3 regions of the Paenibacillus sp. FSL K6-4396 genome follow, and region 2 is predicted to be linked to each of the others. Evidence: predicted binding sites of a transcription regulator. Region 2 holds the regulator's gene; each other region holds the start of a gene.
What was found. Region 2 encodes NrdR, which represses ribonucleotide reductase genes. Its sites were predicted from a motif close to AACACNATATATNGTGTT; they were not measured.
Positions count from the first base shown of each region.

Region 1: MHB85_RS10445 (adenosylcobalamin-dependent ribonucleoside-diphosphate reductase) is a predicted target of NrdR. The motif match lies at 1,380-1,397, and genes of this name have one in related genera.
Region 3: MHB85_RS28920 (anaerobic ribonucleoside triphosphate reductase) is a predicted target of NrdR. The motif match lies at 1,467-1,484, and genes of this name have one in related genera.

Region 1 is NZ_JBBOCR010000001.1:2,286,309-2,289,640, forward strand. It holds gene MHB85_RS10440 (DEAD/DEAH box helicase) at 1-895, opposite strand, end outside; gene MHB85_RS10445 (adenosylcobalamin-dependent ribonucleoside-diphosphate reductase) at 1,459-3,332, shown strand, end outside.
Region 2 is NZ_JBBOCR010000001.1:2,129,450-2,132,781, reverse strand. It holds gene MHB85_RS09730 (S-layer homology domain-containing protein) at 1-766, shown strand, start outside; tRNA gene MHB85_RS09725 (tRNA-Ala) at 986-1,058, opposite strand; gene nrdR (transcriptional regulator NrdR) at 1,244-1,711, opposite strand; gene MHB85_RS09715 (alpha/beta-type small acid-soluble spore protein) at 1,827-2,048, shown strand; gene MHB85_RS09710 (lytic transglycosylase domain-containing protein) at 2,131-2,694, opposite strand; gene coaE (dephospho-CoA kinase) at 2,691-3,287, opposite strand; gene MHB85_RS09700 (manganese efflux pump) at 3,297-3,332, opposite strand, start outside.
Region 3 is NZ_JBBOCR010000001.1:6,622,221-6,625,552, reverse strand. It holds gene MHB85_RS28920 (anaerobic ribonucleoside triphosphate reductase) at 1-1,420, opposite strand, end outside; gene MHB85_RS28915 (hybrid sensor histidine kinase/response regulator) at 1,902-3,332, shown strand, end outside.

The sequences.
Region 1 (3,332 bases), 160 kb from region 2:
CTTCGGGCGATAGTTGCAGATTCACGTTGGAGACGTTCCGTTTGGTAAATTGAACGGGGCCTTCGCCGCGGCGGTTACGAATCATGACTTTGGATAACTCGTTCTTAAGCTGTTCCTGATTTTTCGGAACCCGTTTGTCTACAACAAAGTTGGCCGCAAAGTCACCCTGACGGCCCAGTTGACCGGGCTTCAGCAGGTTGATCAGATTGAACAACTCGCTCATATCGTTCTGCACAGGTGTAGCTGTGAGCAGCAGACAATACTTTTTGCGCAATTTCAGCATGAATTGATAGTTGGTTGTTTTCTTGTTTTTGAGCTTATGGGCCTCGTCAATAATGATCATGTCGTAATCGGTATTCAGCAGCATATCTTTATGCGGGTCACGTTTGGCTGTATCCATGGAAGCAACAACCACTTCATTCTGCCAGGAATAGGCCTTTTTCTGGGCAATGGCAGGGATGCCAAATTTCGAATTCAACTCCCGTACCCATTGCAGCACAAGAGACGCTGGCACGAGAATGAGTACCTTGGATACGAGACCCCGAACCATATATTCTTTCAGAATGAGACCAGCTTCAATGGTTTTGCCAAGACCCACCTCATCGGCGAGAATGGCCCGGCCTGACATTTCAAATAATACTCTGCGTGCAGTGTCCATCTGGTGAGGGAGTGGAGTGAGGCCTTGCAGATGCTTGAGACATTGGATCTCGTCAAAATTGGGAATCAGATTGGTCTCTTCGGCTTGAATGCCCAGTTGAAAGAGTCGGTAATCTCCCCAAGGGCCTCCTTTATCCAGTCGTGATTCCAACTGATTAATCCAGCTTCGATCGAATTCCAGTGGAACGGGCAGCTCGGCTACAGGTTGATTCGTGTGGTGCGGGTTTTTCCGGTTCATGATGCTTCCTCCCCTGCCATACGTGATGACGTTTTATTCGTAGGTAATAGTATGGACGAATGAGAGGCAGTTCATAACTATACAAGTTGAACTACAGTTTATTTGCACGAACACTACGATGACAGAACAATCTTCCAATCGCTGTTATCCCCAGATTTCTTTGATTCCCTTTTCTGGAGGGGAAATCCGGTGATAGCGTATGCTTTCGATGCAGCTTTCTTTCAGAAAGCTTTTAGGCGAACGCTTCGCTTTTTCAGTTTTTTTTTGTCCTCTCCGTTGATGTGCAAATGATTAGTTTAACTTATATTGAACCCAGAAATTTAGTAAAGGCACATGTTTTTTTGTCCCAAAAAATTCACAGGTTTTGTATGCGTGAGTCTAAGGGTGTGTGAAGAAGCTTGTCCGAGCAGGAGAGTCTAAAAAATAAGGTCTGTGATAAAAGTCATATAGAAAATCAATATATGGTGTAATATACTGGTTTTATATCACTATATGTGGTGTTTCATCATAATTTACTTTTATAGTGAAAATGGAGCTTTATACCGGGGAGGTTGAATGCAGCGATGAAATCAAACCAACGATCGTACCAATTAGAAGGACTTAGCGAAAAAATATTTTTGGACCGATACGCCTGGAAGGATGCTGACTCGAATCATGCCAAGGTCGGAGATGTGGTACTGGTATTAACAAAGGATGATCCCAAGTTCCCAACCAAGGAAGTGGGCGAAATTATAGAACGTCAGGGTCAGCTCGTACAGGTAAGGACTCGAAGCGGAGAGATCATCGAGACCAGCGTGGAGAAACTGACACTCAATATCGAAAAAACACCGGAAGAGATGTGGAGCCGGCTTGCCAAAGCCATGGCCTCTGTTGAATCCACAGCAGATCAGCGGGCAACGTGGGAGTCCAAGTTCCACTCCGTGTTGGAGGATTGGAAGTTAGTACCCGGAGGGCGTATTGCTGCGGGAGCGGGGGCAAGCGATGAGCTGACACTTTTCAATTGTTATGTCATTCCGTCTCCGCAGGACAGTCGGGGTGGCATCATGAAGACCTTGACCGAGATGACGGAGATTATGGCACGTGGGGGAGGCGTGGGCATTAATTTGTCTTCTTTGCGTCCTCGCCGAGCGGTGGTGAAAGGTGTTAACGGATCATCCAGCGGCTCCGTATCGTGGGGAGGATTGTTCAGTTATACGACGGGACTGATTGAACAGGGCGGAAGCCGCCGGGGTGCACTCATGCTGATGATGAATGACTGGCATCCGGATGTGCTTGATTTTATTACCGTGAAACAAACAATGGGGCAGGTGACCAATGCCAATCTGTCTGTATGTGTGAGCAACGCCTTTATGGAGGCTGTCAAGCAGGACGGAGATTGGGATTTGGTTTTCCCCGATACGAACGATCCAGACTACGACACCGAGTGGAACGGGGATATGCAGCAGTGGAAAGCCGCAGGTCATTCGGTGGTACACTATCGAACGCTGAAGGCTCGCGAAATCTGGCATACCATTATTGAATCAGCCTGGAAATCGGCAGAGCCTGGTGTGGTTTTCATGGAGTACTATAACCAGATGTCCAACAGCTGGTACTTTAATCCGATCATCTGTACTAATCCTTGCGGTGAACAAGGCCTGCCTGGCTGGGGTGTATGTAATCTGTCAGCGATCAATCTGTCCAAATTCTATGATGAAACGAATCATGATGTGGCATGGGATGAACTGGCGGAAACCACTCGCATCTCGGCTAGATTTTTGGACAATGTCATCGATGCAACACCATATCATTTTGAGGAAAACAGACTGAATCAGCAACGTGAACGCCGGGTTGGGCTTGGCACGATGGGACTGGCAGAGCTAATGATTAAGCTGCGTATAAGGTACGGCAGTCCTGAATCCCTTGAATTTCTGGATAAACTGTATGGATTCATGGCGAAGGAGGCCTATCTGGCATCGGCAGAGATTGCAGCAGAGAAGGGAGCTTTCCCAGCTTTCGAAGCTGAACCGTACTTACAGAGTGGATTCATGAAAAACATGGTTGCAACGTACCCTGAAGTAGGAGAGGCCATTCGCAAACAGGGCATTCGAAATGTCACACTGATCACACAGGCGCCAACGGGAAGTACAGGTACGATGGTGGGCACATCAACAGGGATTGAACCGTATTTCGCCTTCAAGTATTTCCGTCAAAGCCGTCTAGGTTATGATGAACAGTTCGTACCCATTGCGCAAGATTGGCTGGATGAACATCCGGGTGAAGCTTTACCAGACTATTATGTGACAGCGATGGATCTGTCGGCTGAGAATCACATCCGGGTGCAGGCTGCGATTCAGCAATGGGTGGATAGTTCGATCTCAAAGACGGCCAACTGTCCGGCTGATTTTACGGTGAAGGATACGGCTGAGCTATACGAACTGGCCTTCGACCTTGGCTGTAA
Region 2 (3,332 bases):
CACAATAGGCGGCAAAGACGCGCATGTGAACCTATCAAACGGCAACCAGGTGTATTTCCACGGCGGATCGAAGATACGGAGCGGCGGAGCGGTTGTGGTAGGACCAAGCGGCGCAAGAGTCGGCTTAGACAACGGCATATCGCTGAACATCCGTGAGGGTACGGAGCTGGCGTTTGATGACGCCACCCCACTGGGTTTCCTCGTGATATCAGGCAATCCTTTCACGGATGCCAACATGCACGAATGGTTCTACAACGATATAAATTTCGTCTACACTTACGATCTTTTCAACGGCACGACGTCCACGACGTTCTCACCGGGCACCGCAATGACGCGTGCAATGTTCGTGCAGGTACTGGCCAATCTTGAGAATGTAAACCTTTCCAGCTACACGAGTTCCCGCTTTAGCGACGTGAAGGACGGACAGTGGTACACGGCGGCAGCCGAGTGGGCGGCCGAAAAAGGCATAGTCAACGGTACAAACGCAGACCTGTTTGACCCCAATTCACCGATGACGCGCGAGCAGATGCTGGTGATACTGTACAATTACATGAAGTACAAGGGCTATGAGATACCTGAAAGCAACTCTATGTCCTTCACGGATCAGAGTGAGATCAGCTCCTGGGCGTTGGAGGCCGTTCAGGCGCTGCAAGGCAACGGCATTGTATTAGGCAAACCGGGCAACTTTTTTGCTCCCAAAGCCACCGCCACCCGCGCCGAAGTAGCCACAATCGCTGAACGTTTCGTTGAATATCTGGCTAATTGAAAGCGTATACAGAATTAAGGTGACCCCTCCCGGCTGGACAATATCTAGCCGGAAGGGTCTCCTTGTTTTCAAACTATTCTTTTTTTGACGTCTAGAAGATTCGTCCCCAAGCTCGTCCCCAAGTCCAAAAATTCTACTTAATTAATTAATTAATGCATGTGTCTGATTTATTTCACCACAAAAAACGCCATCACAATAATGTGATGGCGTTCTTAATAATGGAGCCTAGGGGGATCGAACCCCTGACCTCATCGCTGCCAGCGATGCGCTCTCCCAGCTGAGCTAAGGCCCCAGGATATGAAATAGATAACTTGTCCAACACTGCTACGTTCCACAGGCGACTCCTATATCATATAAAATCCAGCTTTCGCTGTCAATCAATTTTTCAAGATCCAAAGTGATTGGAGAAGAACAACCGATTTCACTGGCACACACGGACTGGAACTCCAGACTGCTCTTCTCCCATTACCAACTTCACTAATCCTCCAGAACGTCTTTGGACAACAGGGATTTCAGTTCTTTCATGAACATATTGATATCTTTGAACTGGCGATATACCGACGCGAAACGAACATATGCCACTTCATCGACTGGAAACAACTGTTCCATCAATAGTTCACCAATCTGGCGACTCTCCACTTCAGCATCAGCTGTATTACGCAGAGATTTCTCCACTTCAGATACCATCATCTCCAGCGTCTCAACGGAGACTGGACGTTTCTCACAGGCACGAATAAGCCCGCGGAGAATTTTGTCCCGGCTGAACTCTTCACGACTGCCATCTTTCTTAATGACGATAAGTGGAGTCTCCTCAATCATCTCAAACGTTGTGAATCTTCGGGCACACTGCTCACACTCACGGCGACGACGAATGGACTTTGCTTCGTTGGCCGGACGCGAATCAAGCACTTTGGTACCCATATAACCGCAATAAGGACACTTCAAATCAGATCACTTCCCACGTTTTACTTTTACCACATATTCCCTGTCTTGATTTTGTAATGAAAAATGCATTGCCGAGACATAATACTTTTACCAACTCACGAGGAGGTGAACAGCAATGGCACAAAGCAACGGTAACTCCAACAACCTGGTGGTAACTAAAGCTTCCGCAGCACTCGAGCAAATGAAATATGAAGTTGCTCAAGAACTCGGAATCAGCATCCCACAAGACGGATACCAAGGTAACATGACTTCTTACGAGAACGGTTCGATCGGTGGATACATCACGAAGCGTCTGGTAACAATTGCAGAACAGCAATTGGCAGGTCAATACCAATAATATCTGCATCGTAATACGCTACACAGAGGAGCATGGAGCGGCCGGTGAATAACCGGCCTGCTCTGTGCTTCTACTTATATACTTAGAACGTATTATAGATCTTTACATACTGATTATAATAGTAAATGACCCTTTGTACATAGTGACGCGTCTCACCAAACGGAATATCTTTCACTGTATCGAACGAGCCATCCCATACACCATCTCTAAGCCAACTGTTTACTTTGCCTGGTCCCGCATTATAGGCAGCGATCATCACTGCTTCATTGCCATCGAATTGATCGGACAGATTCCGCAGATACCATGTGCCTAATTGAATATTGCGTTCAGGCTCGTGCTTCAATTCCTCCAGCGAAGTGTCGGGAATTTTGGCTTGTTCCAATATCCAGTTAGCCGTGTCCGGCATCAGTTGCATGAGCCCAATGGCACCTCGTTTGGATTCCTTGCTTGTCTTAAAATTGGTCTCCACCTTGATAATGGAAGCAATCAGAAACGGATCAACCTCATAACTCTGAGATTGGGCACGGATCTCTTCCTTATAATGAATGGGATAGAACCATGCCATCCAGTTTGTATTCAGAAACAACACCAATACAAAGGACACAAACATCAACAGCAGGACACGTTTCTTACGCAATATTTTCATAACAAACCCTTACGCTGTAGATATGAGTCAATTTGCTGCTCCGTCTCAGTCCATAAACCGCTGTTATCGATGACAATGTCTGCCAGCTGTTTTTTGCGCTCAATATCCATCTGTACATCCATCCGGGTCTCAGCCTGTGCTGCAGTCATTCCATCCCGACTCATCAATCGATCTCGTTGCACTAATCTTGGAACATATACAACCATGACTTCCTCGAAACCATCCTCCAGACCCGATTCGTACAGCAAAGGAATATCAGACACCACAAGTTTATCCGGATGTTGCAATTCGTATGCAGCAGCCCGTTCGCGCATCTCTCTTCGGATCGCCGGATGTGTAATAGCCTCAAGTGCCTTTCGTTCCTCAGGTTGTTGAAAAACAATACTTCCAAGCTTTTTCCGATCCAGTGTTCCATCTTCGTTCAGTATGGCTTGTCCAAACCGCTTAACAGCGGCGGCCAACACGGGATGCCCGGGCATCATAACTTCCCGGGCAATAACGTCTGCATCGATGAGCAACGCTCCCTTACTGGCGAGATAGGCGGAAACACTACTTTTGCCTGTCGCGATCCCGCCGGTTAAGCCTATATTCATCGTTTCACCTCATAACAACTTCATTATTCCCATAATCATTAACAA
Region 3 (3,332 bases), 4.5 Mb from region 2:
TCATGGTCCGAATAATGTTGAGCGCTTCGCGGTGTACATGAGGGTCCTGTCCATGATGGCGTCCATAGAGAGCTGTCATACATTCTGCCAGGCCAATAAAACCCAGGGATAACGTACCATGTTTGAGCAGATCCCCAACGGGTTCATTCGGAGCAAGTTGCTCCCCGCCTTCCCATACACCCTCCCGCATCATGAAATCTGACGCCTTAGCAGGTTGAACAGTCTGGATACGGTACCGATGCAACAGACCATGCGCAGCATTTTGCATCACGGATTCCAGTGCAGTGTAGAATCCCGCCCGATCAGCAACCGCTCTGTTGCCCTGGCAGATGCCAAACCGGATGCCGAGCTTCACGAGGTTAATGGTGTTGAAGGACAGGTTACCTTTACCACTTTGACGATTGCGACCAAACCGGTCAGCCAGTGTACGTGTGCGGCATCCCATAGTTGCGATGATCGTATCCGGATCTTCCGGATGATAGAAAGGCAGATTGAAAGAGGCATCCACATTGACAAAGTTAGGATACATCCGCCGGGATGAACAGGTGACTGCGAGCCGGAACAAATCATAGTTCGGCTCACCTTGAGCCTGATTGATCCCCTGTTTACATTGGAAAATATGTTGAGGGAACACGGGAGTCTCCCCGTTGCCCAGGCCACGAATGGTTGCTTCCAGCAATGAGCGTGATACCAACCGGCCTTCTGCTGACGTACATAATCCATAGTTCAGTGAAGTAAATGGAATCTGCCCACCTGCCCGGCTGCTCATCGTATTCAGGTTATGAATCAGTGATTCAGCAGCTTGTCCTGTCTCCAATTCAGTCTCTTCATAGGCGAAGGCATATGCCCGTGGACATTGATTCTTCGCTTCGATGCTATCCAGATGAACCTGTTCATCCCCGATCAGAACATTTTCACCAAAGAGCCGTTGTCCTTTGCGATAATGTTTGCGGAATGATCGTTGTACATAAGGGGCCAGATCCCAGTCAATCTTATTGGCCGATACACCGCCATATTGACTGTTCTGCTGGGATTGGAAGATGATCGCAACCAGGGCCATTGCAGACATGATCGTCTGAGGTGTGCGAACGGATCCGTTGCCTGTATTGAAACCTGAAGCAAGGAGACGGTCAAACGGGATAAAGATGCAGTTGGTCGTTCCAAGTGCATACTGATCCAGATCGTGTACATACAGATCTCCGTTCTCCACAGCTTGGGCAAGCTCTTCCGGCAACACATGACGCAGAGCATGCCACTTGGCGGTCTCCGAACCGAGCCTGCTCATCTTACCGCTGAAGGAGTCCCCGTTCAGATTTGCATTTTCCCTCAGCGTATCGGCGTCTTCTGCGCCAATAATTCGTCTTCCCAGGTCGGATAATGGATCGGATGCCGGTGGAGTGGCATACTCAAGCATGTTCATGTAAGGTTCCTCCTAAAATGATTTTGGTATCATTCAATTCACGTTAAATACTATATGTAGATTCGTATTATCCATTTATAAACTATATGTGGTTTTTTGGGTGTGATAATGATCACACAGCTTACAGAACAAAATGGACTTTCCTTTAATTGCTGCGGATAAAGGTTCCCAAAGTCTGAGTAGAAGCGTATAATTGCTAGTTGCCTGCAAGGATAATTATACGAAGTCGGACAAGATGGACTTTAATCAATCTGAAAAGGCGATTTGCAATACATTTTCCGTTTTTAAACGATCAGTTCAAGACCTGCTTTTGTCCGACAACGGGCTATCGGCAGGCAGAATGATTCTCTTTTACTTCTACGGTGTTAATCATATAAGTATAGATTGTGACAGCTATTCGGATTCTTGATGAACCCTTGTACGTGATTAAACATTCTGATATACAGATTAGAAAGTGCAGCTAAGACAAAAGGGGTGGATCATGGGGACGGCAGAAGGCATTACGAGAGGCTTCTATGAAGATATAAAGGAAGCTGCGGCCCATATCGTAGATGTATTAAGCGGTATATTGAAGGTCAATACCATCTTTGTTGCCACGAATGACGGGGTGACAAATTTCATTTTGGAAGCCTTTAATCGTACGGAAGAGCTAATTGTTAAAGGCAGTGCACTTCCATTTACGGATTCATATTGCAGCCTGGTCTTAAAAGACAAAGGTAGCGTTCTTACGATCGAGGATACATGTGAACATCCGATGACACGATCCATGGGCGTTACGAGCGGACTAGGCAATCGCTTTTTCGTGGGCGTGCCTATTATGAGAAGATCGGGCGAAACATTTGGTACCATCTGTCTGATGGATGATCCTGGTTATATCATCAGCGAAACTGATATGAAGACACTGAAGGCGATGGCTGTATTCCTGGGTTATGTTGTTGATCTGGAAAGCACGTTGCATGTTCAGGAGCGGAAATTGAGTGATTCGGAACAAATGCAAGAGCAGCTCCAGGCAGAGAAAGAACGTGCCGAATCTGAGGCTATGACCAAAACACAGATGTTGAAGCTAATGAGTCACGAGATTCGCAATCCCTTGAACGGTATTTTGGGACTGACAGATCTGATGCGCACACCGGATATGCCTGAGGAGCAGTCCGAATATGTGAACATGATTGAGACAAGCGGAAATATTTTGCTTTCCTTGCTGAATAATATGATGAATTTCAACATTAATGAAGCAGGTAAAACGGTTATACATGATGATCCGTTTGATCTGGTAGGCACCATTGAGAATACCGTGTATCTCTATGCCGGGATTGCGACGGGCAAGAACATTGAGCTGGGATTAAATCTTGAACTGAATGTATCTCAAGTGTTTGTTGGTGATGAAGTCAAGATTGGACAGTTGCTTGCACACGTCATTCAGTATGCTCTCGATTCAACGCGTGAAGGTTCCGTTCTGATCACAGCAGTGGTGAACGGAGAAGAATTGGAGGAGACCGGTACACTTCAGCTCAAGGTGAAGTACACGGGTCAGATGTTATCGGACAAGAAGACACCAACCTTTAACAGCCAAGATGAAAATTTGAATATCCAAAAACTGATTGGAAGTAATCTGGGTTTAGCTGTAAGCCAGAATCTTGCCATTCTCATGCATGGCCGTATTCAGGTGAGTAGTGTGAAGGAAAATGAGACGGAATTCAACATCTCCCTTCCATTGCGCAGATACTGGGAGTTACCTCAACTCGCAAGTGTTCAGCAGCGTTTAAAAGGCAAAAAGGTGTTACTTGCCAAGGACCCTGACATTTTGCAAGGCGTCTCTTCCCTGATGCGCAGGTGGGAGATGGATGTACACATGACCTCGGGTGTGACATTAGCGCATGATTGGATCAAGGAAGGGTTTATGCCTGATGTA